DNA from 4 places in the Marinobacter sp. genome. Region 1 is predicted to be linked to each of the others. Evidence: predicted binding sites of a transcription regulator. Region 1 holds the regulator's gene; each other region holds the start of a gene.
What was found. Region 1 encodes FliA, which starts transcription of late flagellar genes. Its sites were predicted from a motif close to CTAAAGTTTNNNNNNNNNNNGCCGNTAA; they were not measured.
Positions count from the first base shown of each region.

Region 1 (7,624 bases):
CGCTACCGAGTGGCCGCTCATGAGCAGCTGTTTGTCTTCGGGCGCATCCTGAATGTGCCCGTTCGTGTGGTGGACGAGAGCCACAGTCTCGACGATATTCTGGACGAGCTGTCAGACCGTCACCTGGTACTGATCGATACCGCAGGGCTGACAAGTGCGGATAAGGGGTATCAGGAACAGCTGGCCGAACTGGCTCGCAGCCATCACAATATCAAAACGCATCTGGTAGTCTCGGCAACCAGTCAGCCGCGCATCATGAAATCCGTCTGGCATTGCTATAAGATGGCAAATCTTGCGGGCTGTGTGATGACCAAGATTGATGAAGCCCTCACACTGGGTGAATCTCTCGGCTTTGTGATGGAAACCGGTCTGCCGGTAGCCTATTACACAGACGGGCAGAAAATTCCTGAAGACCTGCACCACGCAGAAGCCGTTCCGCTGGTGCGGCTGGCCGTGGACCGGCTTAAAACACTCCAGCAACAGCAGGCGGTCGCAGAGGGGGCCTGAACTCATGAACCCCGGACCGGACAAACAAACAGCGAGCGTCCGAACAACAGCCCCCGGCTAGACGTGGCGAGAGACAAAAAACAGTATGAGCAAAGCACAACCGGTACAGGTGATTGCAGTTTCCGGCGGCAAAGGTGGAGTCGGCAAAAGTAACGTGTCGGTGAACCTCGGAATCGCCCTGGCGCAGAAAGGCCGGAGAGTGGTGCTGCTCGACGCCGACCTGGGGCTGGCCAATATCGACGTATTGCTTGGTATTACCGCCAACCGTAATCTTCAGGATGTGCTGGCGGGCGATTGTGATCTCAAGGACGTTCTGGTGAATGGTCCCGGCGGCATCAAGATTGTTCCTGCCTCCTCCGGTACCCAGAGAATGACCCAGCTCAGCCCCATGGAGCATGCCGGGTTGATTAACGCGTTCAGCGAGCTGGGGGATCAGATTGATGTCCTGATCGTGGATACCGCTGCCGGTATCTCGGAATCGGTGGTCAGCTTTCTGAGAGCGTCCCAGGAGTTGTTGCTGGTGGTCTGTGACGAGCCCACGTCGATTACCGACTGTTACGCCCTGATCAAACTCATGAACCGTGACTACGGTACCAACCGCTTCCGTATCCTTGCCAACCAGGTACGAAACGAGCAGGAAGGCCGGCATCTTTTCGAAAAACTGACCCGGGTCACCGAGCGCTTCCTGGATGTGGCACTACAATACGTCGGGATGGTGCCTTACGATGAGGCTGTGAAGAAAGCGGTTCAGCGACAGCGTGCAGTGCTGGATGCCTACCCCAGGGCGAAGGCGTCACTGGCTATCAAGGCTCTGGCGGATAAGGTAGACAGCTGGCCGTTGCCGTCCTCTCCCCGCGGGCATCTGGAATTTTTTGTGGAGCGGCTCGTCGAAGTCTGAATCGGATCCAGTCAAACAAAAACCCGGATACATGACATTGGCGAAAAACCTCGGAATCTATAACCAGTCGGGTGCGCAGAAGCCGTCACAGCTCATTGAGCAGCATGCGCCGCTGGTCAAGAAAATTGCCCTTCACCTGATGGCCCGCCTGCCTGCTTCGGTTCAGCTTGAAGACCTGATGCAGGCCGGCATGATCGGCCTGCTTGAGGCAGCCCAGCGCTACAGCTCTACCAAAGGTGCAACCTTCGAGACCTACGCCGGCATCCGGATTCGCGGGGCCATGGTGGATGAAATCCGCAAGGGCGACTGGGTTCCCCGTTCCGTCCATCGCAATGCCCGCCGTATTTCCCAGGCTATCAAGGCCGTTGAAGACCGTTTGGGTCGTGAAGCTCAGGATCTGGAAGTGGCCGAGGAGCTGGGCATGGGGCTGGCGGAATATCACTCTTACCTTTCCGATTCCAACAGCGGCCGACTTTTTAGCCTCGATGAGCTCAATGAATCCGGAGAGCTGCCGATAGAACAGACAGAGACGCAGGATAATCCCCTTGAGGGATTGTCCTCCGATGCCTTCCGGCGCAGCCTCGCTGAGGCCATTGAAGACCTGCCGGAACGGGAAAAACTGGTGCTGAGCCTGTATTACCAGGAAGAACTGAACCTCAAGGAGATTGGTGCAGTGCTTGGCGTCAGCGAGAGCCGGGTAAGCCAGATTCATAGCCAGGCGGCCCTGCGCCTTCGGGGACGGCTGTCGGATTGGCGCCAGGAATCGGACAGCTGATTGCGTTCAGTCTGTGTCCTCGAAGAGGCAGTCTGTAGTTTTTGGTAACCGATGCTTTACAACCGAAGCAAAGGTCTGACAATAAGCGGTTAAAACAGCGGCCTGCTAGACTTTGAACGCGAAGGTCAAACGAATTCCGGGTGTTACTAACTGGAGGTCCCATTGGACAAAAACATGAAAATCCTCATTGTGGATGATTTCTCCACAATGCGACGGATCATCAAGAACCTGCTGCGTGATCTGGGCTTCACCAACACCGATGAAGCAGACGACGGCAACACAGCTCTGCCGATGCTCAAGAGCGGCAAGTACGATTTTCTGGTCACCGACTGGAACATGCCAGGCATGTCCGGTTTCGATCTGCTCAAGGCCGTTCGGGCGGACGAGAACCTGAAAACCCTGCCGGTATTGATGGTAACGGCTGAGGCGAAGCGGGACCAGATTGTTGCCGCTGCCCAGGCGGGCGTGAACGGCTATGTTGTCAAACCGTTCACCGCCGCGGTGCTCAAGGAAAAGATTGAGAAAATCTTTGAAAGAATCCAGTAACCAGAGGTCGGATGGCTCTCATGAGCGATAGCAAAAAGAACCATCGGGGCCTTGAACCGGAGGTGACGGAAAAGCTCCAGCGGCAGGCAGCAGAACTGGCAGAGAGTGTTGATGCGGGTGATTATGCCAAAGCCATGACCCTGATCAATGAACTCAGTGAGGTCAGGGATCAGAGTCTGTATCGCGAGGTCGGGCGATTGACCCGGAGCTTGCACGAAGCAATCCGGAACTTCCAGATTGATCCCCGTAACGCCGAACAGCAGGAAGCACTGTCAATGATGACAGATGCCTCCGATCGCCTCGAATACGTCGTGCAGATGACTGGTGAAGCGGCCAACCGGACCATGGATTTGGTTGAGGAAACCATGCCCGTGGCCAATGCCCTGCGGGACGAGGCCGCTGCTTTGCGCGATGAGTGGCAGCGTCTGCGTCGCCGGGAAATGCAGCCGGCCGAGTTTCGGGAGCTTTATGGCCGGATTGATCGCTTTTTCGTCAGTATGGCTACCGACGCTGACACCATGTACAGCAACCTGTCGGAAATCCTGCTGGCCCAGGATTATCAGGATCTGACGGGGCAGGTTATCCAGAAGGTCACTGCCCTGGTGAAAGAGGTTGAGGAACAGATGCTCAGCCTGGTGGTGATGGCCAGCCATGTGGACCAGCTCACGGGCACGGTGCACCAGATTGAAGAAAAAGAAGAGTCTGCGGAGAAGGGCGTCGGGCCCCAGATCAAGGCCGATGAGCGTGAAGATGTAGTTTCGGGACAGGACGACGTAGACGACCTGTTGTCCAGTCTCGGTTTCTGAATGAAGAGGGTAACGCATGGCGTTTGATGCTGATGAAGAGATTTTGCAGGACTTCCTGGTAGAAGCCGGCGAAATCCTCGAAAAGCTGTCAGAGCAGTTGGTAGATCTTGAGCAACATCCTGACGACAGTGATCTGCTCAACGCCATCTTCCGTGGCTTTCACACCGTTAAAGGCGGCGCGGGCTTCCTTCAGCTTGAAGCACTGGTGAATTGCTGCCATTCCGCCGAGAACGTTTTTGATATCCTGCGCAATCACAAGCGCAAGGTGGACTCTGAGTTAATGGACGTGGTTCTGGAAGCCCTGGACAACGTCAATGCCATGTTTGAGCAGGTCCGCAATCACGAGGAGTTGACACCAGCCCCGGACGAACTGATTGCACGCCTGGATGCCCTGGCCCAGCCGGAGGGCGAGGGGGCACCCGCCGCTGCTTCTCAACCTGAGCATGAAGAGAACGAACCGGCAGAAGACGGTGGTGATATCACCGACGACGAATTCGAACAGCTTCTGGATGCCTTGGAGGACGAAAAATCCGAAGGCCAGGCACCAGCTTCAGGCTCCGGAGCGGCTGCGGGTGACCAGGAGGGTTCCGGAGACGACGAGATTACCGACGACGAATTCGAGGCGCTGCTGGACCAGTTACACGGAAAAGGGCAGTTTGCCGGAGCACCTGCGGGCGAGGAAGAGGCTGTCAGCAAAGAAGAAAAGCCGGCCGCCAAGGCAGAGGGCGGTGCCAGCGATGACCTGATCACTGACGACGAATTCGAAAAACTGCTGGACGATCTTCACGGCAAAGGAGGAAGTCCGACCGCCGGGGGAGAGCCCTCAGCTTCCAAAGAGCCTTCAGCTTCGAAAGAGCCTTCAGCTCCAGGACAGTCCGCGGATCCGAAAGAGCCGTCCGCGCCGAAAGAGCCGGCCAAGCCGAAGGCGGCCGCTAAGCCAGCCGAAAAGCCGGAAGCCAAAGGCGCTGCCGCACCTGCCATGCCCGCTCGCGAGAACGCGCCTGCGGCGGAAACAACGGTTCGTGTCGACACCAAGCGCCTTGATGACATCATGAATATGGTGGGCGAACTGGTGCTGGTGCGTAATCGCCTGCAGCGTCTGGGCAACGAAAGCGAAGACGAGCACATGCACAAGGCGGTGTCCAACCTGGATGTGGTCACCACCGATCTTCAGTCTGCCGTGATGCAGACCCGTATGCAGCCGATCAAGAAGGTGTTTGGTCGCTTCCCCAGGGTGGTCCGTGATCTGGCCAGGAACCTCAAGAAAGAGGTCAACCTGGTGATGCATGGTGAAGATACCGACCTGGACAAGAATCTGGTCGAAGCGCTGTCCGATCCGTTGGTTCACCTGGTCCGGAATTCGGTCGATCACGGGATCGAAGCCCCGGAGGTGCGCGAGAAAGCAGGTAAACCCCGCCAGGGTACCGTTACCCTGTCTGCCGAGCAGGAAGGGGATCATATCCTGTTGTTCATAGAGGATGACGGCGCCGGCATGGATCCGGAAGTGCTGCGCCGGAAGGCAGTTGAGAAGGGGATTTACGACCAGGATGCCGCTGATCGCCTGACCAATTCCGAGTGCTTCAATCTGATTTTCGCGGCCGGATTTTCCACCAAAGACCAGATTTCAGATGTCTCCGGTCGTGGTGTCGGCATGGATGTGGTGAAAACCAAGATTGGCCAGCTCAATGGCCAGTTGAGCATTGAATCGGAACTGGGCAAGGGGTCCCGGATTGTCATCAAGGTTCCGTTGACGCTGGCCATCATGCCCACCCTGATGATCATGCTCGGGGACCAGTCCTTTGCCTTGCCGCTGGTCAATGTGGTCGAGATCTTCCACCTGGACCTGACCAAGACCAATATCGTCGACGGCCGCGAGTGCATTGTGGTTCGGGAAAAGGTATTCCCGCTGTTCCATATCAAGCGATGGCTGGTTCGTGGCGGCACTTCCCAGGAAGTGCCTGAAAACGCCCATGTGGTCATCGTGGCCATGGGGACCAAACAGGTCGGTTTTGTTGTCGACCAGCTGGTCGGGCAGGAAGAGGTGGTGATCAAGCCCCTCGGGCGCGCCCTTCAGGGTACGCCGGGAATGGCCGGCGCCACCATCACTGGCGACGGCCGGATTGCGCTGATTATTGATGTACCAAGCCTGTTGCAACACTACGGCTGAGCCGGGACTTCAGGTGACTGTGGCCAGAGAAGGCCGGAGAACGATGGATTGGGTAGGAGAAGTGGATGACAGTTTCTGTCCTGGTCGTTGACGATTCAGGGTTTTTTCGCAAACGGCTGACGGAAATCCTGACCAGCTCCGGCCAGATCAAGGTGGTTGGTGCGGCTACCAACGGTCGGGAAGGCGTGGAGCTGGCTGAAAAACTGCGTCCAGACGTAATCACCATGGATTACGAGATGCCGGTGATGGATGGCATCTCCGCCGTGCGCGAAATCATGCGCAAGCATCCGACTCCGGTGCTCATGTTCTCTTCCCTAACCTACGAGGGCGCTCGGGTGACCCTCGACGCGCTCGAGGCGGGTGCCGTTGATTTCCTGCCCAAGAATTTTGAAGAAATTGCCCGGGACAACAGCCAGCTCCAGAAAATCCTGATCGATCGAATTCTTGACGTGGCTGGCAGCCGCCCCGGCAACCGGCCTGCTGCTCCGGCCCGTCCTGAGCCGTCGGCGCCCGCTTCCCGGGCACCAGGCACAACGGCACGTCCTCGTCCGGACATCACGCCGCGCCAGCGCCCGGACACACACAGCCCTGCAGCCCCGACCAGTTCCCCGAGTGACGCCGAAGCACCGAGGCGCCATGCCCGGCGAGGCGCCGCCAAGCATTACGCGGTGGTTGGTATTGGTACTTCGACGGGCGGACCAGTTGCCCTGCAACGAGTGCTGACCGCGTTACCCGCCACTTTCCCGGCACCCATCGTACTGGTACAGCATATGCCGGCCAGTTTTACGCCGGCTTTCGCTGAACGCCTGAACAAGCTTTGCCGGATTGAAGTGCGGCAAGCGCAGGATGGCGATGTGTTGCGGCCCGGCCTTGCTTTGCTGGCACCCGGTGGCAAACAGATGATGGTCGAGAATCGGGGCGGTCAGGCCAGGATCCGTATCCTGCCGGGCGACGAGCGGCTCAATTACAAGCCCTGTGTGGACGTAACCTTCGGTTCCCTGGCCAGGAGTTTTCCGGGTAAGACGCTGGGTGTCATTCTTACCGGCATGGGCTCGGACGGCAAAGAAGGTTGCCGGATGATGAAACAGAGCGGGTCCGACATCTGGTCCCAGGATGAAAAGTCGTCGGTTATCTATGGCATGCCCATGGCCGTTGCCAAGGCAGGGCTGACCGATGATGTTCTGTCGCTGGACGAAATCGGGCCACGCCTGGTCGAAGGTGTCTGCTGATGGATATCCTGAGTCTCCTCGGGGTCATACTGGCCTTTGCCGCCATACTCGGCGGTAATCTGCTCGAGGGCGGGGCCGTTAGCTCCCTGTTCAACGGGCCAGCAGCCATTATCGTCATTGGGGGTACCCTGGCGGCGACCATCCTGCAGACCTCCTGGCCCATGCTCAAACGGGCCTTTACCCAGGTGCGCTGGGTATTCGTTCCGCCGTTCATCAATCTGGAAGATGGTATCGGCAAGGTGATCGACTGGAGTGTCAAGGCCCGGAAGCAGGGCCTGCTGGGCCTTGAAGGTCTTGCCGAGCGCGAGCCTGAACCCTTTGCCCGCAAGGGTTTGCAACTGCTGGTGGACGGGGCGGAAACCGAGACCATCCGAGGCATCATGGAGGTGGACCTGGAGTCCCGTGAGCAGCGTGATCTGGAGTCTGCCAAGGTATTCGAGGCCATGGGCGGTTACTCGCCGACCATCGGCATCATCGGGGCTGTGATGGGTTTGATCCAGGTAATGACGAACCTGGAGGATCCACAGTCCCTGGGCAGCGGGATCGCGACCGCCTTTGTGGCCACCATCTACGGTGTGGCCCTGGCCAACCTGCTGTTCTTCCCGGTCGCAAACAAGATGCGCGGTATCGTGCGGGAACGTACCCGATACGAGGACATGATGATCGACGGCATTATTGCCATCGCCGAGGGTGAAA
Region 1 covers NZ_OZ245935.1:1,357,049-1,364,672, reverse strand. The annotation lists gene flhF (flagellar biosynthesis protein FlhF) at 1-507, shown strand, start outside; gene ACO06L_RS06180 (MinD/ParA family protein) at 593-1,405, shown strand; gene ACO06L_RS06175 (RNA polymerase sigma factor FliA) at 1,437-2,180, shown strand; gene cheY (chemotaxis response regulator CheY) at 2,343-2,726, shown strand; gene ACO06L_RS06165 (protein phosphatase CheZ) at 2,747-3,532, shown strand; gene ACO06L_RS06160 (chemotaxis protein CheA) at 3,549-5,699, shown strand; gene ACO06L_RS06155 (protein-glutamate methylesterase/protein-glutamine glutaminase) at 5,765-6,928, shown strand; gene ACO06L_RS06150 (flagellar motor protein) at 6,928-7,624, shown strand, end outside.

Region 2 (7,624 bases), 1.2 Mb from region 1:
ATTGAGACCCAGACGACGGCGAAGGCGGCTCATGTGCGTATCCACAGTGCGGGTGTTAATGTCCCTGGCCAGCCCCCAGACGCGCTCAAGCAGCATTTCACGAGTCAGTAGTCGCCCCTGGTTCTGGAACAGGAACAAGGTCAGGTCAAAATCCTTGTCGGTCAGGGTCAGTTCTTCACCATGAAGTGCAATAACCCGTTGCTGCGTGTTGATTTCGAACGGACCGTAGCGAAGCACTTCCTTCTCGCTGTCAGGATTGGAGCGTCTTGCCAGGGCATTGATGCGCGCGACCAATTCTGCCGCACGGGCCGGCTTGGCCAGGTAGTCGTCGGCGCCGGCATCCAAGGCCCGAACAATGTCTGCCTCGCTGTCCCGTTGGGTGAGAAACACCACTGGAATCGGCCAGTTCAGCTGGGCGCGAACGCTCTGAAGAACGTCAATGCCGGTCATGTCCGGAATCTGCCAGTCCAGAATCAGCAGGTCGTAGCTGCGATGCAGAACCGCGCTCAGGAAATTTTGGCCGGTAGGGAAGCTGTCGCAGTGATGCCCGCGCTCAGACAGAATCGACTGGATGTGCTGTGCCTGTTCGGTTTCATCTTCAAGCAAAGCAATACGCATTTAGCCTCTCCCGGAGTGTTGCTCTCTTGCCTGTCATGGAGCAGAGCTTTTGACGGACTACTCTGCTATATCAAACAATTATCACAAAATGTGGATCTGGGTTCAGTATCGTTATGTAGACTTGCGTAAACGGACGGCAGGCTTTCCGTTGTCGTCGTCCAGTGTTTGTCGGCAGCCGGGGAAATTACTGCAGCCCCAGAACCAGCCTTTTTTACCTTTTCGCCGCACCAGGGGCGAGAAACAGTGGGGGCAGGGAATCGGCTTCTGGCTGGTCCCGTCCTGGGGGCTGGCCTCTTCCAGTGGTCGGGTGCCCCGGCAATCCGGGTAGCGGGTGCAGGCATAGAATCGGCCGAACTTGCCGTCTCGCTCCAGCATCGGGGCACGACATTTGGGGCAGTGGGGCTGGGACTCTGGTGAAGCTCTACCGGTCTGTTCGGTGTCCTGGGCCGGCCGGCCCTGTGGCCTGTTGAGAAAGCCGCGAATTTCCTCTTTCAGGGTTTCCAGGAACTGTCTCGGGTCACCTTCTCCGCGGCGGATGCTCTCCAGGTTTGCTTCCCATACAGCCGTTCGATCCGGTTTGCTGACCGATTCGGGCAGAGCGCCGATCAATGCCTTGGCTTTGTCGGTGGCGCGGATGTGTCGGCTGTCGCGGTACAGATAATCCCGTTTGAACAGGGTGTCGATGATGGCCGCGCGGGTCGCCTCGGTGCCCAGGCCATCGGTTTCCCGCAGGGTTTTTCTGAGTTCTGTATCGGTTACAAATCGGGCGATGTTGGTCATCGCCGAGAGCAGGGTTGCATCGGTGAAATGCTGGGGCGGCTGGGTTTTCCGCTCGGTAAGGTTGCTATCCTCGCAGAATACCGGTTCGCCTTTTTCCAATCTCGGCAGGGGTGTCTTGTCCGGTTCGTTGCGTCCTTCCCGGAGTTTAAGTTCCAGCGTTTTCCAACCAGGCACCAGGATGGCAGTTTCTGTGGCGCGGAACTGGTGCTCTGACACTCGTACCGTCAGTTTGCCTTCCCGGTGAACGGCATCTGGCGCGAACTGCATCAGGTAGTAGCGGCTTATCAGGCCGTAGATCTTTTGTTCCGCTGCGCTGAGTTTGCCGTTGGGTGTTGGGCGGCTGGTTGGGATAATGGCATGGTGAGCGTCGACCTGTTTGTCGTTCCACGCGGCAGTCCTGCGGTCCAGATCTGCGCCATTACAAGCTTCTCCAAGCTCTGGTGCAACCCGGGCAATGGCCTTTATCACCTGCTCCCGCTGAGGGTAATGGCCCTCCGGTAAGTATCGGCAGTCGGATCGCGGGTAGGTAATAAGCTGGTGGCGCTCGTACAGGTTCTGGGCGGTATCCAATACCTCTTTAGCGCCCATCCGGAAAAGCCTGCCAGCCTCGATCTGCAGGGCCGAGAGAGAAAACGGCAACGGTGGAGCTTCCGACCGATCCCGAAAACGGGATTCCGTGATAGTCCCGGGTCGGCTCCGGACGCTGTCGGCAATCTGTTCAGCGATTTCCCGATTCAGCAGGCGATTTTCTTCATCCAGATAATCCTGGAATTGCTCGTTGGGCAGCCAGCGGGCGGTGAAGGTTCGCTGGTCGGCTTCCTCCTCCTGAGCCTTGAATCGGGCTTCAATCCGGTAATAGGGCTTGGGCTGGAAGTGTTCAATGGTGTTGTCACGCTCAACCACAAGGCCGAGTACCGGCGTTTGGACCCGGCCAACCGAATAGACGCCTTGCTCCCCTTGCTGCTGGTAGCTGAGCGTATAGAAGCGGGTCAGGTTGATGCCATACAGCCAGTCCGCCCGTTGCCGGGCCAGTGCTGAATGGGAAAGCCGCCGGAATTCCCGGTTGTCTTTGGGGCTCTGGATCGCCCGAGCCACGGCCGCCGGTGTCAGATCGTTGATCAGAATACGCTGCACCGGGGCGCTGGCGCCGAAATAGCGGATAACCTCGTCTACCAGCAACTGGCCTTCGCGGTCCGGGTCGCCGGCATGAATAATGGTCTGGGCCTGGCGGATCAGGGATTCCAGCACCTTGAGCTGCTGCCGCACGCTGTCCTTGGGCATGACTTCCCATTTATCGGGAAACATGGGCAGGTCTTCCTGGCGCCATTTTTTCCACGCCGGGTTATAACGTGCGGGCTCTGCCGGTTCGAGAAGGTGGCCGATGCACCAGCTTACGGTGGCAGCATTTTCGCCATTGCCACAGCGTATCCAGCCCTGGCCTTTCTGGTGAGGGCCGGGGAGGGCGGCGGCGATGGCGCGGCCGAGGCTTGGTTTTTCGGCGATGTACAGGTGCATGGGGTTTGGGTGTTTTGGAATCGGGAGGGGAATGTGGCGCTTTGGCTTTATGCTGTCAAGGTTCGGGTGGTGCCTGGTATGTGTAGTAGACTGGTCGGTGTGGAGGAGGCGTCTGTGGCGATGGCTTTCCCAAAAGACGCCGTGAACCCTTCCATGGGGGCTTGGCGTTGCCATCCCTGGCAACGCACACTTTTGGGAAAGCCATCGCCACACCCGCTTCTGACAACGTGCTATTCGCCTCTCCAGTTCAAACGCGGAGGCAGGAGTATTGAAACATGAAAATCCAGAATGCAATTGAAACCAAATTGAACGACGCCTTCGATGCGCGTGTTCTTCAGGTGGAGAACGAGAGCCACAAGCACAGTGTGCCGCCGAACTCTGAAACCCATTTCAAGGTGACTCTGGTGTCGCCGGAGTTTGAGGGGCAGATGAGGGTGCGGCGGCATCAGGCGATTTACAAAGTGCTTGCCGAGGAGCTGGCGGGTCCGGTTCATGCGCTGGCGTTGCATCTATACTCACCGGAAGAGTGGGAGGCGACCGGTCAGGCGGCGCCGGAGTCTCCGAATTGTATGGGCGGGTCCAAGAAGGATCCGGCGATGGCGGCGCGGACCGCTCAGGGAGAGGATTAATGAGTCAGTTTTTCCAGATTCATCCGGAGACGCCGCAGAAGCGTCTGATCAATCAGGCGGTAGACATTCTTCGCCGTGGTGGGGTGATTGTTTACCCCACGGATTCCGCCTATGCCATTGGTTGTCACCTGGGTGACAAGCAGGCGGCGGATCGGATCAAGCGGATTCGCAGGCTGGATGACAAGCATAATTTTACGCTGGTGTGCCGGGACCTTTCGGACATCGGGGTCTATGCGAAGGTGGACAATACCCAGTACCGGTTGCTGAAGAATTTCACTCCCGGCCCCTACACCTTCATTCTGGATGCCACCAGTGAAGTGCCCCGGCGACTGCTTCATCCGAAGCGGCGTTCAGTGGGCGTTCGCGTGCCGGATAACGCGATTGTGCAGGAACTGTTGGGTGAACTTGGTGAGCCAATCATGAGCAGTACCCTGATTCTGCCGGGCGAGACGGATCCCATGACTGATCCCTACGAAATTCGGGATACTCTGGAACATGAGTTGGATTTGATTATTGATGGAGGATTCTGCGGCATGGAGGCGACCACGGTGGTGGACTTTACCGGGGATGCGCCGGTGGTTACCCGGGTTGGTAAGGGAGATCCGGCGCCATTCGATGTTTGATCGCCGTTATTTCTCCTGCTGTCAGGCACGGGCGTTCAGGTTGAAAGCGTACGCCCGGCTATTCCCCGCTGCTTCCATTTGCTCGGCATTGACCGAGCGCCGCATGGTGTCGTAACGGTGTACCAGGTCCTGCAGACCATTGAATTGCTGGTTTTCGCTGATCAGAGTGTCCAGTAGGGGGTTGTTCACCCCGTAGGCCTGGTTCAGCTTGAGCGCATTATCCATAAAGTGCAGCGTTGGCTCGTTAACGCTCAGGCGATTGAAGGCTTCCTTGAAGTTCTTGTTCACGTTCAGGTCTTTCTCAATCTGCGCACGTGTGTTGTCCGAGATTTTCCCTTCGACCGCAACGCTGCCGTTTTCATTTTTGCTGACGTTCAATGCGGTTGCCGGGTGCAGGTTGTATTCGGCAAGTTTGTGCCGCAGTGTTTCCCGAACGAAGGCAAGATCCTGCCTCACAGTCTGCTTGTAGTCTGTCATGGCCAGTCGGCGAGCTTTCAGGCGGGCGATGTCAGACTGGCTGTTTTCCGAAGGGGTGAAGCGGTCATCGCCAGGTGTCGCCTCGGTCTCTACAGTGTTCGTCTGGATTTTGCCAGGAGCGCCGTCCGGCCCTGCAGGCGGGGTCTGGCGCTTTTCCATGGCCTGCTGGAACTGGGTGCTCGCCCGGATCAGAGAGGTCAGTAGGGACATGGATAGTTTTCCTCCTTCGGCCAACCGGTGTGGCTTCCGAACAATCTGCGATTGGAATAGCGGATACTTACCACCTTGCGTTGCAGCTTTCAGGCCAACTTCAACGAGTCTTTATCATACAGCTCCCTTTCCTTTCTTTGGGCGTGAGAGACCTTTCCCGGATCTGATCTAAGTCAGGAAATAATTGACGCAAATCTATAAAGTTTGGCGACACTTAGCCGTCATTATGAATTGTCAAAACAATCTTCAAGCCGCCAGAAGAGCGGCCTTCTGCGTCGGGTTACCATGAAAAAACACTACTCCATCCGCTTCCTGTTGCTTGCTGCCCTGGCGGCTGCCTTCTCCCTGGTGCTCGTGTTTACTGTGCTCTACAGCGCAGACTCGCAGCGTGATCATCTCGAAGAGTTCAGCCACAAATACGTGGACGGGCTGGCTAAATCCTATTTCGATGGGCTGAACACCATGATGGTCACCGGCACCATCGGCAACCGGGATGTGCTCCGGCAAAAGGTGATGGCCTCTGAGGATGTGCTGGATGTCCGGGTGATTCGCAGTGACCATCTGAACCGCACCTTCGGGGCCGGCAATGCATCGGAGCAGAAAAGAGAGCCGCTGGATGAGAAAGCGCTGGCGGGTGAGCGGGTGGAATCCTACTCCAGTAATGAGGAAGGTCGAGTCTACACCCTGATTGAGCCAGTGATCGCCATGGAAAACTACCAGGGCGTGAATTGTCTTGGCTGCCACCAGGCCAGTGAGGGCGATGTTCTTGGTGCCATACGGGTGGATTATTCGCTTGCGGAAAGTGATGCCCGTTTGCAGCAACAGTTGCTGACCAGTGGCGGCATTCAGGTGGCTATCTTTGCTGCGGTGTTTTTTCTGACTGCGGCCGCTTTGACCCGCCTGGTGTTTTCTCGCCTACGACGACTCCACGACCGTATGGACGAGATTTCCAGCAATTCTGACCTGACCATTGAGCTTGAGGTCACCCGCAACGACGAAATCGGTTCCGTCTCCCGGGCATTCAACCGGATGATGGCGAAGATCCGCGACAGTATGAATACTGTTATGGACAATGCCGAACAGGTTGAGCAGGCGGCCAGAAGCATTGCAGGCAAAGCTGACACCACAGAGCGGGAAGTGCTTGCCCAGCGTGACAATACCGATCAGGTGGCCAGCGCCACCACCGAGATGGCTGCTTCTGCAGTTCAGGTCCGGGAAAACGCCATTCACACCACTCGCAAATCCGCAGATACGGCGGAATCTGCCAGCAAAGGGGAAAGCCTTGCCCGCAATGCGGTTGAAGGCATCGAGGCATTGAACAGCGAAGTTCAGAGTGGCGCACAGCGCATTGAACAACTGGATCAACGCACCGGCCAGATGTCTGACATGCTGGAGGTCATCTCCAATATTGCCGACCAGACCAACCTGTTGGCCCTCAATGCCGCCATTGAGGCGGCGCGGGCCGGAGAGCAGGGCCGCGGTTTTTCGGTGGTGGCAGATGAGGTACGGGCACTTGCCTCGCGAACCCAGGATTCCACAGAAGAAATCCGCAAAACCATCAATGGATTGAAAAGCGAGGTTGTCGATTGTGTGGCCACCATGCGCCACGCGTCGGAGATGGCAGAACAGCAGGTTTCAGCGATTCTGACCGTGGAGTCGGAATTGCAGGCCATAGCCGCCGCCGTGCGCGAGATTACCGATCTCAATCAGGAAATGGAGAGTGCCGCCAACGAGCAGAGCGATGTCTCCGAATCCATCAATCACAACGTGATTGAAATCAGTCGTTCAGCGGAGCAGACATCCGGGGATGCCAAGGAAACAGCCCGAATCGCAGGAGACTTGCTGGCCATGGCAGAGTCCCTGAGAAAGACCATTGAACAGTTCCGGCTCAACCCCGGTGGTCGGACACAAAAGGATTAGTGGCACGTTCCTGGCCAAAGGTGGACATCGGTCCGTGTCCCGGAATGAAGGCAACTTCGTCTCCCAGCGGGAACAGCTTTTCGCGGATGGAGTGAATTAATGTCGCGTGGTCGCCCTTTGGAAAATCCGTGCGCCCAATCGAACCGTGGAAAAGCACGTCACCCACCAGCGCTAGGCCTGATTCCTTGTGATAGAAAATTACATGGCCAGGTGTGTGGCCGGGGCAGTGAAGGACCTTCAGGGTCTGGTTGCCCACAGTGACCTGCTGCCCATCTTCCAGCCAGCGATCCGGGGTGAAGACTTCCGGCGCAGGAAACCCGAACATCTGGGCTTGCTGGGGCAGGCCGATGATCCAGAAATTGTCTTCCTTCTGCGGCCCCTCAATGGGAATACCCAGCTCTTTGGAAAGCTCCGCAGTTCCGCCGGCATGGTCAATGTGGGCATGGGTAAGCAGAATTTTTTCGACCGTCACACCTTCCTCATCCACAGCGGCGCGAATCTTCTCCAGATCCCCGCCCGGATCGACTACGGCTGCCCGGCGCGTCTTTTCGCACCAGATCAGTGAGCAGTTCTGCTGGAAAGGCGTGACCGGAATGATTCTGTAGTTCAGTGACATACCTGTTCTCAATCGCTGAAGAAATGGCTAGAGCCGTCAGTTTACTGGAACTTCCCGCGTAACAACGAACGCGCCCCGCAAATCGCCCTCGGAGAAGCCGGTCGCCTTGTCTTCAGGATAGAGTTCAGCCAGTTTTGCCTTCACCTCCGGGGCAATGGACTTACCGTGACAGCCAAGGCAAAGCTTCTGTGTCGGGATGGCGCTCATATATTGGAACGCCGGCTGTCCGGACGCTT
Region 2 covers NZ_OZ245935.1:141,325-148,948, forward strand. The annotation lists gene ACO06L_RS00630 (response regulator transcription factor) at 1-618, opposite strand, end outside; gene ACO06L_RS00635 (DNA topoisomerase 3) at 730-2,913, opposite strand; gene ACO06L_RS00640 (BolA family protein) at 3,189-3,542, shown strand; gene ACO06L_RS00645 (L-threonylcarbamoyladenylate synthase) at 3,542-4,165, shown strand; gene ACO06L_RS00650 (hypothetical protein) at 4,187-4,852, opposite strand; gene ACO06L_RS00655 (methyl-accepting chemotaxis protein) at 5,138-6,772, shown strand; gene ACO06L_RS00660 (MBL fold metallo-hydrolase) at 6,741-7,388, opposite strand; gene ACO06L_RS00665 (Tll0287-like domain-containing protein) at 7,425-7,624, opposite strand, start outside.
Region 2: the regulator FliA is predicted to act here: its motif matches at 5,050-5,077, upstream of ACO06L_RS00655 (methyl-accepting chemotaxis protein).

Region 3 (7,624 bases), 710 kb from region 1:
TTAGCCGCAAGGGTTTCGTCAACGATCTTGCCCAGGGTGTTTACCGCTACCTTGAACACCTCGTTGCCTTTCATCTCTACAAAGGCACGACCCGCTTTCACCTGGTCGTAGCCATCGGCAATGCCGCAGGGAACGTGCAGCAAGTCCGCATATTGGCCATCTGCGTGGATATGGGTGGAGAGGATGCCGGTTTCTTCATCGGCTTCCAGGATCACCGCACCGGCGCCATCGCCAAACAGGACACAGGTACCGCGGTCCTCCCAGTTGATAATGCGGGAAAAAACCTCGGCGCCAATGACCAGTGCTTTCTTGCTGCTGCCGGTCTTTATGAACTTTTCTGCTGTTGCCAGTGCGTATACGAAACCGCTGCAGACGGCCTGGATATCAAAAGCAGGGCAGCCATGAATGCCCAGGCGCGCCTGTAGGATGCATGCCGAGCTGGGAAAGATCTTGTCCGGCGTGGAGGTGGCAAACACGATCAGATCAATGTCTTCCGCCTTGATACCGGCCGCGTCGATGGCGTTTTTTGCGGCCTGCTCGGCAAGATCTACCGTGGTCTGGCCTTCGATGGCTATGTGACGTCTTTCGATTCCCGTGCGCTCGCGAATCCACTGGTCGGTGGTATCGACCATTTTCTCAAGGTCTTTATTGGTAACAATGTTGTCAGGCAGGTAAGAACCGGTGCCGGTAATTCGTGCAAAGGTCATTCGCAAGTGTCCCGAGGCGTAACTGGATAACGTACTACCATGCTATACCCATGCAACGTCGTGCGTAATTAGCGATTTGTCAAAGACGCCCAGAAACTGGCACGCTCGTCTATGCTGAAGATGATCAGCCTTGATCATAACTCTGCAAAGAAAAGGAGAGTAAAACGATGGGCATTTCCAGCCACGAGCTTCACGTAGAATTCCCGCAGTACCGAGACCTCATTCAGGAACTCAAGAGCAATGATCTGAAGTTCAACGAAAAGCTTCAGGAGTACACGCACCTTGACCACGAAATTGAAGGGCTGGAAAAGAGAGACTCTCCCATTGGTGACGATAAACTGCACCGCATGAAACAGAAGCGGGCACAGCTCAAGGACGATCTTTACCAGGTGCTGATTTCAAACGCCAAGGCGTCATGAAATCGCAATTTAAATGAAATAACAGTGAAGCCTGAAAATGCTGGGAGCCCCTGTTTATAGGGGTTTCCAAGTATTCAGAAAACTCCTCGTCAAGCCTAGAATAGGATCCTAATTAAACAAGGTCCCGGTTTTAACGACCGAATTTTTGGGTTGACTAAGGAGTAATGAAATGAAAAGAGCTGCTTCTCTTTACAAAGGCTGGCGGATGAAGCGCAACTTTATCCACCTGGTAATGACAATGGACCGTCGGTTGCTGAACGACGTTGGATTTTCACCGGAGCTGGTTGAACAGAAACTGAGCACTCCGTTCTGGAAATTCTGATCGGTACATGCGATCGGCAAAGGCTACGGTAACCTTCTGAACTGGTTGAAAAATAATCGGGTCGGAAGGTTACACATTGTCACAATAATGAAATATGCCCTTGTTCTTAAAGCGTTTTTATCTCAAAAAAATCTAAGAAAATTGATCTGAATCTGTATTCTCTATTACCGGATCAGCTTATAGTTACGCTACCTCCAGAACCACACCGGTTCACCCTGAAAGGAGAGCTTGACGATGATCCAGGAATTTCTTCGAAGTACCTTGCCTTTAGACTCATCCGTTACCCTCAAGCGTTCAGAAACTGAACCAGACACCGAAATTGCCCACGCCCGTAGTGAAGCCTTTGAGATTGTCTCAGATGCCGGTGAAACCGTCGGATTTGTAAAAGCATGGGAAGATGACCCCAGCTTCCGTGGCTACGTCCACTTCGATTCCGATGGCAACGTTATTGACTGGAAGGTATTCAAAGACCGGTTGCAGAGCTGACGGTCACACCAGCCAACCAAAAAAGAAATCGAACAGCGCACTGAAAAAGCCGCCGCCGGTGCTCCGGGAGTTGTCAGCGACTGCGGATTTTCTCGGTGCAGGGGTATTATCGCCCTGTTCTGGCTGGACTTTTTTCGTATCGGTTGTCTCCGGCTCGGCGTTTCCGGCACTGGTAGGCTCTATGGGGAGCTGAGCCAGGATTGGATCTGGCTCTTCGGTGGCTTCCGGTGTTGTTCTATCGACAATCTCGGGTTCCGGCGTGGGAGTGGAAGCAGGGGGCTCTGAAACCTCCGGCCCAGATGTTGCCTGGGCAGCTATCGAGACTTCTTCTACTGGCGTGACTTCAGTTTGCGTTGAGGTTTCCTCAGCAACTGTCTGGTTTTTAACAGGTTCAGCATCGGTTTCAGTTTTCGGTTCGATCGGTTCGGAAGACTGCTGAACCGGGTCAGGACTTGGTTTTGGCGCAGGTTTTGGCTCAGTCCGGGCAACGCTCGGGGTGCTCGGCGTTGGCTCCGGCAGGGACAAACCAAGCTCTGCCAGTGACGCCTTGCGACTGCCCACAGAATTTGCAGCGATGGTTGTACTTGATGCTTCGGCTACGCCAAGCGCTTTCAGCGTTGGCGCATCCAGGTTGCCGTTGGTTTGCAGCCCATTTTCATTCTGATAGGCGCGTATGGCGGTTCGGAGCTGCTCGTCGAACCAGCCGTCGGCGCGTCCGATATCATGACCTGCACCATAAAGCGCATTTTCGGCGGCAAAAATGACTTTCTCGGGCTCGGCTGCGTGAGCCGTGCCCAGGCAGGTGGCCGCTGTCAGCATGGTAATGACAGAGACACGAATGCCTGGCTTCCTGGGTGAATGAAAGCGCGTCATGGCGGGATACCTCCGGGCAGTCCGTTTCCGCTTACATTGTGTAACTTGAAACCCCAAGGTATCAGGTAATCATTCTCGCTCTCGTGAAGTGGTTAACATCTGCAACCATTGTCTGTTCAGGTCTCATTGGCGCGGAAGCGCCTTACAAGCGTGTTCAGCTCATCGGCCATGTCCGCCAGCGACCGGCTTGACTGGTTTACCTGGGAGATATCCCCGGCCAGTTCCTCGATGGCACCACTGCTGATTTCCACATTCTGGGTCATTTCCGCAGCCGTTGCTCTCTGTTGTTCGGTGGCGCTGGCGATCTGGGTCGTCATTTCGACGATGCTGTTGACCGCAGCGAGAATATCGGTGAGCGCCTCGCCCGACTTGCTTGCCTCTTCGCTGGCTTCCTCGGCCATCTGCTTGGCCTTGCTCATGTCCACGACCGCGCCGGCGGCGCCACTTTGAAGCTGGGAGACTATCCGTTCGATGTCTACGGTCGATTCCTGCACCCGCCTGGCCAGGCCGCGAACCTCATCGGCAACCACGGCGAACCCACGTCCTGCTTCGCCCGCACGTGCCGCCTCAATGGCGGCGTTCAAGGCCAGGAGATTGGTCTGTTCCGCAATGCTTTGAATCACCGCCAGGACATTGCCAATCTCTGCTGACTCGTTTTCCAGTTGCTGGATGCGGGTTGATCCTTTTTCCACCTGATTGGCAAGGTTGGTAACGGCGCGAATAGCTGAGCCAACCGTTTCCTGGCCGGAGTCGGCCAGTGAGGAAGCCTTGCGGGCTGATTCGTCGGTATCACTGGTGTTCGAGGCAATCTCTTCCGAAGTTGAGACCATTTCCTGCATGGCGGCAGACACCTGAGTGATCTGATCGCGCTGTTGTTCTGAGTTGGCGGTGGTTCGAGCCGTGATGCCGGCAAGCGATTCAGACTCACCGGTAAGCCGGCGAGAAGCTGTCACGATCCGCGAAATCGTTTCCTCCAGGGTTTCCAGGAAGGTGTTGACTGCGCCAATAAAATCACCGATCTCATCGGGGCGGCCGGGAGTGAGCCGAGTGGACAGGTCACCGTTGTTGTTGGCGATGTCGTCGAGATAGCCCAGAATCTCTGTTTTCGCCCGTTTTACGCTGGAGCCCATCAGGCGACTCATCACCACTGCAACGATCAGTCCAAGAACCGCCGACACTGCGAAAGCGGCGAGCGTGAATTTGAGTGCGAGGTCTGTTTCCGCCGTTGCTTCATCCGCCTCAATTTCAAGAGACGCAAAAATACTGGCCTCGAGATCGCGTGCCATGGTCGCGATTTCCCGTCCGAGTGCATCCAGCTTTTGGGTTTTCACCTCTACCAGAATACTCTGTTGCTTGAGCATCTCCTGCACAGCAGAGCGGTAGTTCCCGAGCTCTTCAACGACTGTATTGAGATATACCTGAACAAACTCAGGGCCATTCTCTGCATCGATAAGCTCCAGCGCATCGGAGAGGTCCTCAATGGCCCAGCCCAGCGCCTTTTTCGAATCCTCGTCGCCATTGGCGAGATAACGCTCTGCTGTCATCCGCATGATTAGAGCATCGTTGAGTAGCTGCTCGAGTCCCGCTCTTAGCTCACTGTCGGGCTCCCTGTTCGCGACACCATTCAATGCCAGCCTCAGCGCCTTGGTGGCGTTGGGGCCGTGCTCGTCCAGCTTCTGATCAATAATGGCGAGCACCTGTCGTTTCGCGGGTACCAGCTCGTTCCTGAAGGCGTCGATATAGCTCTTGGTGGTGTTTTCAATACGGTCCACAAGCTTGGCGCGCTCCGGCTCCTGAATGTTTTCCTGGGCTCTGGCCATGACGGCGTTGAAATCGGCCTCCAGTTCATCAAAGCGTTCGAGTGTCTCCTCATGGCCGGTTGCGTAGTAGTCGGAAACCCGAAGGCGCATCCGGTAAACGCTGATGACCGACTCTGTACCAATTGCCGTATCCGGCGCCAGATCCCGGGCGACCGTGTTCATGCGCTGGTCCAGTTGCTGGAACTCGGAGACACTGAAAAAGGTGACGGAAGCAAACAGGAGAAGAACGAAAACCGGCGCAATCAACAGCTTACCCGGTACGCCCAACTTGCGCTCTGCGGATTCAAGGAATGAAGAAGCCAAAGTGCGACCCTTTTATCGGATTGTTTTTATAGTTAACGGCAAGGCCGATCAAACCTGAAGTTACGGGTTCGTTTGGTAATATCGGCGCAGTGCTCATGGAAGACCTGAATTCGGAATCTATTCAACGAAATTGGCCTGACTGGCAATCAGAGGCGACAGTTGCAGGTTCCAGTGCGCCAGTCCGCTCTCACTGTAAACGTAGTGGCCGCTCAGGGATTTTAGATGGGGAATACGGTCTGGCTTTACGCCATTGAGAATCAGCGATGCCAATCGGGCTGCGGTAAGCCCCTCCTGTTTGGCCGAGATGGTGAAACCGCCGATACTTTGCTCCTCGCCAACAAAGATATCCCAGAACGAAAACAGGGGGAGTTGGGCCCTATAAAAGGCTTCCTTCAACAGATCATGAGGGATGACGTATTGGTCGTCTTTGTCCCTGATGGTGTGATGAGTGCCAAGCACAACCGCATCATAGCGCTCATGGGCATTCACCACAGTGTTCAGCCAGGTGTCCTTGTCGTTAGTCAGGACGATGTCCAGTTCTGAGCCATAGATCGTGGCCTGACGCTTGTCTCCGAAGTACTCGTTGACTGCGTTGCGCATGGTAGGTGAGTCATCCATCAGAACCAGGAATCGCTCCTTCTGGCGGAGTATTTTTCGAAGATGACGGATGCTTTCCGAGAAAAAGGGACGCTCAAGTATTCCAGTTACCAGAGGGTGTTCGAGGGTAGGGTGCTGAACAGGGCCACCGTTCACACCAAGGAAAACCACTGGAATCTTTTGCCCGACCAGGTGATCAGCCATCAATGTAAAGGCATTGTCATCACCGAGGATAGCAACATCGGGGTTGATGTCCGCAATGTTGCTCTGGATTTCAGCGACTTTCTTTGGCCACTCCGGTTTTGAGAGGCGTTTGGTGTCGAGTTCAAAAACGTGAATATCGTGGTCCTCCCCGAGTACAGACCGGACCGCATCGATATAATCTGCGTCCCATTTGTATTCGAGGTGGTAGCTTTGGATGATTACAACGGTTTTGCCGAAACACAGGGGGCTGACCAGCAGAAGAGCCAGGAAGAGTAAACGCATAGTTGTTCCTTATTATTGTCCGAGCAACATTGAAAAACAGAATGCTTAACGATTTGTTCTTCAGGCAGTTTTTGTAGTTATGACCGGTTTCAATACAGGAACTGTGCCAGTTGGCCAAGCCATTGTTTTAAAAGGTTTTTGATGGCTATGGAGGGCTTTGCTTCCCGTTTTCAGCGTAAAGTGTCCGGTGTAAGGGACAGTTGGCGGCGTGCGGGGCTGGATGTGTTGGTTTTACCGGACAATAGCGTCCGAAATAGCGGACACAGAAAAGTTGGCTCGGGCTGAGGTTTACGCTTGCTCGGTCCTTGGATTGCGCGGGTAGTACCTCTCAGGCAGGCGCTCGATATGCGGAAAGAACCGGGTGTCTTTGTAGGGCATCTTCATGAACCCTGAAACGCCCAGGCCGGTAATCTGTTCCACCGCTGACAGGATTACGTCCAGCAGTCGGCGAAATTCCTGCTCCCGGTCCGGGTCCAGCAGCCGGTAATGGCTGTGGATTTTGAGATGGCGGGGCAGGGCTTCGAAGATGATCATACCTGTGTGATGGATGGCGTTGAGCTCCTCCAGGGCATGAATAATGGTGTCAGGTAAGACCAGGAATTCCTCCGGGTCCGGGCCGTCCTCGAAGTAGGAGTGGACCCGGCTTTCATCTTCTACTTCCGGTGCTGCGCTTACCTCGTAGTGCAATTTCATATCCGGTGATACCACAAAGGGCTGGGACGGTTCGTCGCGATCAACGTGCAGGGTGTTGCGGGCGTTGAAAAGACAGCTTTTGAAAATCCCCTTCCGGTAAATGGCCTGGGCCAGGTAAACCATGTTGTTGACCGCCTGAACAAACGCTGACTTCAGTGCTGGATCGTGCAGATTTAGGGAAGTGTCAATGTAGATGCCATCGGTTTCCCAGCGCACGGCCAGCCCGCCTTCCACCGGGTAGCGCCCAAGCCGGCTGACGGCGGCCAGGAAGGCTTTCTCGGTTTCGCCCATGCCCTGCATGAAGTTCTTGTAGTAGCGGTCCAGCTGCACGTCGTTCACATCGTTCAGGGTTTCCGGTGCGCCTTCCTCCCTGAGGAACGATTTGCGCGAGCTGTAAACCACGGTGTCAATTTCCTGGTCTGAGGTCCGCACCCAAACGGGTACCTGTGCCGCGACCGGCTTTTCGGGCAGATCGATCATCACCGCGCGGGCCATCCGTGGCATCTCTCTCAGATAATAGTCACCTGCTTTGCGGCGGGTGTCCGGGTCCGGCGACAGCATGCCATCCAGCATTCGGGCGAATTCCATGGGCAGGCCGAGGGAAGTGGCTGGTATCGCCCGATGACCAAAACGGCAGGATTGCGCCGAAGCGAGGGCATAGAGCGTGCCGGCCGCGCCCTGTTCGTCAAACCGTGGAGAAGACAGCCCCCCGTTCAGCTGTTCATCGCCAATAAAATAGACATCCCCGAGCCGGGCGTTGGTTTGTTGCAGGTTATCGGACATAAGCTCCATCACGTTGGCGGTAATGAACTGCTGGTTGGCGTCCAGTTGAGCAAACACGGAGGAGCCCCAGTCAATCAGGGCAATGTTTTCGGTGCTGGCGTCAAAGACCAGATTGGAAGGTTTGATATCACCGTG
Region 3 covers NZ_OZ245935.1:651,700-659,323, forward strand. The annotation lists gene ACO06L_RS02920 (beta-ketoacyl-ACP synthase III) at 1-707, opposite strand, end outside; gene ACO06L_RS02925 (YdcH family protein) at 875-1,126, shown strand; gene ACO06L_RS02930 (hypothetical protein) at 1,296-1,448, shown strand; gene ACO06L_RS02935 (hypothetical protein) at 1,683-1,934, shown strand; gene ACO06L_RS02940 (peptidoglycan-binding domain-containing protein) at 1,938-2,807, opposite strand; gene ACO06L_RS02945 (methyl-accepting chemotaxis protein) at 2,924-4,930, opposite strand; gene ACO06L_RS02950 (ABC transporter substrate-binding protein) at 5,048-6,013, opposite strand; gene ACO06L_RS02955 (protein kinase domain-containing protein) at 6,302-7,624, opposite strand, start outside.
Region 3: the regulator FliA is predicted to act here: its motif matches at 4,963-4,990, upstream of ACO06L_RS02945 (methyl-accepting chemotaxis protein).

Region 4 (7,624 bases), 830 kb from region 1:
GAGCATTTCTGGCGTGCACTACCGCGAGGGGGAGCCCAGGTACCGGGTCAGGGAAGATGGGGCTTTGATGCTGGCGTTCCCGGAGCGTATCGAGGAAATCCGGATGGACAATATCCGGGTCAGCGGCAGCCAGGGTGCTTCAATGGGTAACGTGAGTATCCATGACATCCGTTTCCATCCGGACTCCCAGATGACCATCTATACCCGATGACTATACCTGATAATTCTGCCTGCATGGCTCGCCAGGGCCATCGTCAGGCGCTGGCGAGTACCGTGCTGCTGGATACTGTGGTCTGCTGCCCCTGGGCGCCGTAGAGCTTCTGCTGACCCGTGGCACCTCGGAAAATGTCGGTAAGCCTGGACAGGCGTTTCTGCAGGTGGCTAATCACCCGACCGTTGGTCTGGTTCAGCGTCTGACAGGCTCGAAGTTTCTGGTCCGCTTCCTGCCAGAGCTGGAAGAGCTCCGAGAAACCGGCGCTGCGGATAAACCGGGAAGGCTCACCGCTTTCGGGGCGATACCCCATCTGAACCAGTGTCCGGATTTTCTGTTTGGCGCGCTCGCGAACGGCGCCCAGTAGCTCGTTCTTCTCTTTGGTCAGAGCTTCCAGTTGGCGGAGGTCGGAACTTGCAAGGCAGGTCCTTTCCCTTTCGAGAATATCAGCCAGTGTTTCCAGCTGACTGATATCCTGGGAAAGAAGAGTCTTCAGATCATCAATTGCGGCCATGATTTACTCACCCGAAAATGCTTTCATCCATCTCAAGCATTTTCTGGGCCAGTTTCTCAGCGTCAATCTTGTAAGTGCCATTCTCCAGGGCGGAGCGGATCTGCTCAATGCGATCATCATCCATTTCCGGATAATCGCCCAGCTTCTGTTCAAGCTGTTTGAGATTCTTGGCCTGATTGCTCAGGCTGACGTTCTCACCCCGGGCGCCCTGGGCCTGGGTTTTCGCCTGTTCGTTGGTCGCCGGCTGTGTATTCTGGGTGCCGGAGCTCTTGTCGGCCGTGGTTCTCTGGGTGTTGACCTGGCCGGGGCCAATTCCATTTAAGTCAACTGACATATCTGTACCTGCTTGCCTGTCGCGCCACGAAGTGCGGCGCTTACTCGAGTTTATGTCTTCTTAACGGCGGCGCCGCGAAAACCTTTAGTACTTTTCAGTAGTTTTTTCGTCTGTTTTTACTACCGGGTTTGTGGCAGAGGTTTGCCGCTCCGGCAAGCTTCTGCCGACCCTGTCCTACATCGGAATTTCGACGTGGCCTGGCGCAACAACGTTGGCCCTTATTGTGCGGGACGAACGCAGATTCTCTACCAGAACCTGCTCGCCAACGCTTGCGCTAGCCAGCGCCTTGCCCCGGGAACGTACTGAAAATCCGCCTGTTTTGGCGGTGATGATAACATGGTCACCCCGTTCTACCGCATTCGGAGCAGAGAGCATGTCCGGGGTGATCAGCGAGCCCGCATTGATCCCCCGCCGCACTTCCATGCCTATGGCCTGGTCGGCGGCGGTAATAACGCCGCGTCTGGACGCGTTGACTTCAACGGACTGGCGGCTCAGCAGGTCACCGGTAATTCGTTCTCCCCGCGTGAGCGGTCGAGCCGCCACCAGGGCCGGCCCGTGAATAGAAACGGACGCAGTCACAAACATCCGCCAGGGGCGTGTTCCTTCGCAGGCCACCAGCATCGAAGGACTGGTGCTTTTCCAGGGATCTCCGCTGAATTCGACACTCAGAGGCTGCTCGCATTCGGCGAGGGCAAGCCGGTTGTCGATCGAGCCAGGCTCGAAGGAAACGGTGTAGCCTTCTTCGGCCTGTTCAGAGGCAAAATTGTCGAGAAATTCCAGGGTCGCATTGCGAATCTGCTCAGCGGTGGTCGCAGCCAGGAGCGGGCCGCTCAAGCCAGACATTAGCAGTAGTAGGGCGAAATTGGTGATGCGCATACGTATCAGTTTGTCCTATGCTGTCAACAACAGGGCAGAAAAGCCCGAATCAGGCTAAGGATTCGGAGAAAGTGGCCGTTACATTGGCTAATCCGCCGCTGATATGACGGGTTTCCGTCGATCACGCTATTATTCAGTGACCAGCAAGATATATGCCGTTGTAATTCCGGCAGGCCAGGAGAATCAAAATGGCAGGAGTATTGGACAGTGTTAACCAGCGAACCCAGTTGGTGGGGCAGAATCGCCTTGAGCTCCTTCTTTTCCGTCTCAGGGGGCGACAGATCTATGGGATCAACGTCTTCAAGGTTAAAGAGGTCCTGCAGTGTCCAAAACTTTCATCACTGCCAAACAGTCGACCGGTTGTCCGTGGCGTCGCCCACAGTCGCGGCGAGACCATCCCCATTATTGATCTGAGTATGGCCATTGGTTTGCCCGGTATTCCCCAGGAGGAACTGGCTACCAGCTTTGTCATCATTACCGAGTACAACCGGAAAACACAGGGTTTCCTGGTAACCGGCGTCGACCGGATCATGAACATGAACTGGGAGGACATCCTGCCTCCCCCGAAGGGTGCAGGCCGGGATGTGTACCTTACCGCCGTCACCAAAATTGATGATAAGCTGGTCGAAATCATAGATGTAGAGAAGATTCTTGCAGAAGTTTCTCCGCTCGGGGAGGATGTCACCGAGGCCGTTCTGAGCAAGAGCGCAGAGCGGGTACCGGGCCATCTTCCGGTGCTGGTGGTGGATGATTCCTCGGTTGCCCGTCGTCAGATTGAACGTTGTCTGACCGCCATAGGGATGGAGGTCGTAACAAAGAACGACGGAAAGCAGGCATTCGAATACCTGAAGGAGGTGACTTCTGACGGGTCGAAGGCACGGGACCACTTCTCATTGATCATCTCCGATGTCGAGATGCCGGAAATGGATGGTTATACCCTGGTAACCAAGGTGAAAGGTGACCCGGCCCTGGCAGAAATGTTTGTTATGCTCCACACCTCACTCAGTGGTGTGTTCAACCAGGCCATGGTGAAGAAGGTGGGGGCCGACGACTTTATGGCAAAGTTCAGTCCGGACGAGCTGGCAGAGCGGGTGATGGAAATCATCGACCAGGGTTGATGGAGCCGCTCAAAGATTCACTCAGAACAGAGACCCAATGAAAGCGGAAATAACGCCACAGGAATATGAAGCCTTCAAATCGTTCCTGCAGGATGCCTGTGGGATTTTACTGGGCGAGAACAAACAGTACCTGGTAAAAAGCCGGTTGCGCAGGATTCTTGAAGAGAACAGCCTGAACACCCTGGGTGAGCTCCTTGAGCGCCTCAAGCGTCCCGGACGGGGCGGCCTCAAGGAAGTCGTCATCGATGCGATGACAACCAATGAGACACTGTGGTTCCGTGACAATCACCCTTTCCGGATACTTCAGGAAAAGCTGCTTCCTGAATTTGCTGAGCGCAGTTCGGGCCAGCCTCTCCGGATCTGGTCGGCGGCCTGCTCAACCGGCCAGGAGCCGTACTCCATTGCCATGATCGTGGAGGAGTTCCGGCGGGCGAGGCCCGGGAAGCTCCGTGATGTGAAAATCACCGCCACGGATATTTCCAAAAGCGTTCTTGAAGTAGCCCGCAAGGGCGAGTACGAGATGATCGCCATTGGCCGGGGCTTGTCACCAGAGCGACAAAAGCAGTTCTTCACCCCGTCCCTCAATGGTGGCTGGCAGATCAAGCCGCAGATCAAGAGCATGGTGGAATTCAAGGAATTGAACCTGCTGGAGCGTTACATGCTCGGCAAGTTCGATATCGTGATGTGCCGGAATGTTCTGATCTATTTCTCCGCGGATCTGAAAAAGGACATTCTTACCCGCATGCACGCCACCCTGAATCCCGGCGGTTATCTGGTTCTGGGTGCCTCCGAGTCTCTGAACGGCTTGCCCCACCTCTACGAGATGGTGCAGTGCCATCCCGGAATCATCTACAGGAAAAAGTAACCCATGCCCCTCAATGTCTGGGTCCTGGTTGCCGCCCAGGCGCTGGCCATGTGCACAGCGCCCTTCATTGTTTTTATCGGCAGTATTCAGGGCCGAATGCTCGCTCCGGCGCCTGAATACGCAACGCTTCCCGTGGGTCTGGTGGTGGTCGGCACAGTGCTGGCCATAAAGCCGGCAACTTGGTTGATGGAACGCATCGGGCGCAAGCGTGTGATGCTGATGGGCGCGATCATGGGCATTGTGGCCGGTCTTCTTGGAGCGCTTGCGTCCTGGTCTGGCCTGTTTTCGCTGCTGTGCCTGGCAGCGGTTGTGGGCGGTACGGGTCTGGCGGTGGTTCATCAGTATCGGTTTGCTGCAATGGAATCCGTGGCGCCGGGTATGGCTGGCTCCGCGGCTGCTCGTGTGCTTCTGGGTGGTCTGGTGGCGGCCTGGCTCGGGCCGGAAGTGGCCGGTTTGGGAAGCGGTGCAGCGGAGCAATATCCGTTCCTGGTTAGCTGGGTCGGCCTGGCGGTAGTGCAGGGCGCAGCCCTGCTGATTCTGGGTGCTGGTTATCGGGCGGGCGCTGAGCGGGTTCAGGAATCACAGCCAGGCGGTGGGCGTCCCATGCGGGAAATTCTCACCAACCCGTTGGTCTGGGCTGCCATCAGTGCGGCCGCCATTGGCTATGCGGTAATGAGTTTCATAATGACGGCAACGCCGCTGAGTATGACCGAGATGGCCGGGCATGACCTCGACGATGCCAAACGCGTGATCCAGCTGCATATCATGGCCATGTACCTGCCGTCGCTGATCAGCGGTTGGCTGACCCGCGTTGTGGGCATTCCCCTGATGATGGCAGCGGGACTACTGGCGTATTTGGGTTGCATTGCCCTGGCGGCCAGTGGCGTGAGTTTTCATCACTATCTTTCAGCACTGCTATTACTGGGTGTTGGCTGGAACTTCCTGTTTGTTGGCGGCACAACGCTGTTGCCCCGGGGCTATCGGGATGCGGAGCGTTTCCGGGTGCAGGGGCTGAACGACATGATGGTTTTCGGTTCCCAGGCCACCGCTGCGCTGTCTGCTGGCGCCATTCTGAGCTGGCTCGGCTGGGGCGGGCTGGTCATGGTTGCAGTGCCTTTCCTCATAATTCACGGGTTATTGATGACGCTGTGGCTGTTGCGGGAGCGAGCGCCCGAAGCTGCAGTTAACGGGAGAGAATGATGCTTATAGATTTCGAGGGTATGGATCCGAAGGACGCCTACCACATCCTGACCCAGACGGTTATCCCTCGGCCTGTGGCCTGGGTGCTGAGTGAAAATCCGGATGGCGACTTCAATCTGGCACCGTTTTCATTTTTTACGCCCATCACCAGTAATCCACCCCTGCTGATGATTTCGGTTGGCAAAAAGCCGGCGGAAGGTGTGTCCAAGGATACCCGGGTGAATATCGAGGCCAGGAAGCATTTTGTTGTTCATATCGCTCACCGGGATCTCGCCGCAGCGGTCACTGAATCTTCACGAACTCTGCCCCATGGCGAATCCGAGCTGAAAAACCTTGATCTGGAGCTGGTGGATTTCGAGGGTTCAGGTTTGCCTCGGCTCAAGGACTGTCATGTGGCCTTTGCCTGTGAGCTTTATGACATCAAGGAAATTGGTGCCGCGCCACAGTCTCTCGTGTTCGGGAAAGTTACCCGGGTATGGGTATCGGATGAGGCAGCGCGATACGATGACAAGAACCGTCTGACCTTCGATGGCGCTGCCATTGACCCGATTGGTCGTCTCGGGGGAAGCGAATATGTCACCTTCGGTGAGATTCTGAAGATCCCCCGGCCATCCTGAACCGGGAACAGGGCAGAGCAATGGACCAGCTTAATCTCCGCCATCTCTATTACTTCTGGGTGATCAGCCGCGAAGGATCAATTGCCCGGGCCAGCGAAGTCCTGGAACTGGCACCACAGACCCTGAGCGGCCAGTTGGCCACCTTTGAAGCCTCGGTGGGTGGTCGACTGTTTGTCAGGGAAAGGCGCAAGCTGATCCTGACGGACCTGGGGCGTCTGATCCTGGGGTACGCTGACGACATCTTTGCCCTGACTGGCGAACTCGCCGAAACCCTTCGGCTCGATCCCTCCGAGCGTCCGCTGACACTGCGCGCCGGCGTCTCTGCTTCGATACACAAATTGATTGCCTACTACTTGCTGCAGCCTGCCATGGCGGGCGAGCGCTCAATCCAGCTCGAGTGTCAGACGGGCCGTACCGAAGATCTGGTACTGAGCCTGAAACGCAAGGAACTGGACCTGGTGCTGACAGACCGCATGCCGAAGTTGCAGGAAGAGGGCAATCTCACGGTCCACCCGCTGGCGGGCTCCAGCATGAGTCTGTTTGCAGCACCGGCGCTGGCTAAAAAACTGAAGAAGGGGTTTCCGGAATCCCTCAATGGTCAGCCGCTGCTGGCCAACGCCACCGATGCGCCATATTTCGAACGACTGATGAACTGGTTTTCCCTGAAAGGGGTTCGTATGAAGCTCGTCGCCCGGGTGGACGATAGCGCCCTGATAAAAGTGTTCGGCAGCCAGGGCTATGGCGTTTTTGCAGCGCCGACATCAATCCGCAAGGAGGTCTGTCGTCAATATGAGGTTGAGCAAATTGCCTCAATCGACGACGTCATGGATGAGCTATTTGCCATTACCCGAGGCCGAAAAACCGCCCATGAGGGCGTTCGTGCGATTGTTGAAGCTCACGCAGAAAACCAGCAAGCCTGATTGCATCGAATTTATCGATGATAAAGGCTCACAAAAGCTTATTTTATCGAACCCTGTTCCTGTTCATTATTGAGTTGTGAAAGGCAGCAACCCAAAGAGGAGCAGCAGCTATGAAAACCATCCACAAATTCCGTCTGGAACCGGGCAAAGAGCCGACTACGCTCACGCTCAAAGAGGGTTACAGGGTGGTGCGCAGCGAATACATCGTGCCCCACAAGGCCGTTTACCTTTGGGTGGAGCAGCCACTGTCTGTAACCACACCAACCCTTGAGCGTCAGTTCAGAGTCGCTTTCTCGGGAGAACCCGTGCCCGACAGCTTCGAGTACCTCGATACGGCACTGGATCCATTTGGCCCTGAGGCGTACCACGTGTTTGCGGTTCCCGCGGATGAAGAGACACTCTTCAGCCCGGTATCTGAAGGCGCAAGCAACGACGCGTTCAGCAGGCACAACTGGCAACACACAGCGATCTCTTAGCCACTTCAGGGCCCTTCGGGGCCCTTTTTTATTTCGCCTCGATCGGTAGGTGACCGGTTTTCACCCAGATGACCGTTTCCTGGTCAACAAATGGGTGGTGCTGGCTCAAATGCGGGCTGCGAATCCAGGTGCCGGCGGGGTAGCGGCCATGCTCGTCACAGAATTCTCCGGACAGCACGAGAATCTCTTCACCTCCGAAGTGCCGGTGAGGCTGAAAAACCTCGTTGGCAGGCCACTTCACCAGAGCCACATGTTCGTGCTCGAACTCATGCAGTGGCATCACCTCGAGGCCACCGATACCCGGAAGCCAGGCTGCATTACGGGTGTCTATGCGCACCGTCGACCGATCACGTTCATCGAACTGATGAAGTTTGACCAGCAGAGTGCAGCCTTCCTTGCTGAACGGAGCGTGCCCGCTGCCTGGCGGATTACGCAAATAGGTGCCAGCCGGGTAGTCGCCGGTTTCGTCGGAGAATACGCCGTCGAGAACCAG
Region 4 covers NZ_OZ245935.1:528,866-536,489, forward strand. The annotation lists gene ACO06L_RS02430 (pilus assembly protein PilB) at 1-211, shown strand, start outside; gene ACO06L_RS02435 (flagella synthesis protein FlgN) at 255-725, opposite strand; gene flgM (flagellar biosynthesis anti-sigma factor FlgM) at 733-1,059, opposite strand; gene flgA (flagellar basal body P-ring formation chaperone FlgA) at 1,234-1,935, opposite strand; gene ACO06L_RS02450 (chemotaxis protein CheV) at 2,124-3,053, shown strand; gene ACO06L_RS02455 (CheR family methyltransferase) at 3,091-3,918, shown strand; gene ACO06L_RS02460 (MFS transporter) at 3,922-5,118, shown strand; gene ACO06L_RS02465 (flavin reductase family protein) at 5,115-5,735, shown strand; gene ACO06L_RS02470 (LysR family transcriptional regulator) at 5,756-6,655, shown strand; gene ACO06L_RS02475 (DUF7352 domain-containing protein) at 6,766-7,131, shown strand; gene ACO06L_RS02480 (cupin domain-containing protein) at 7,160-7,624, opposite strand, start outside.
Region 4: the regulator FliA is predicted to act here: its motif matches at 1,120-1,147, upstream of flgM (flagellar biosynthesis anti-sigma factor FlgM).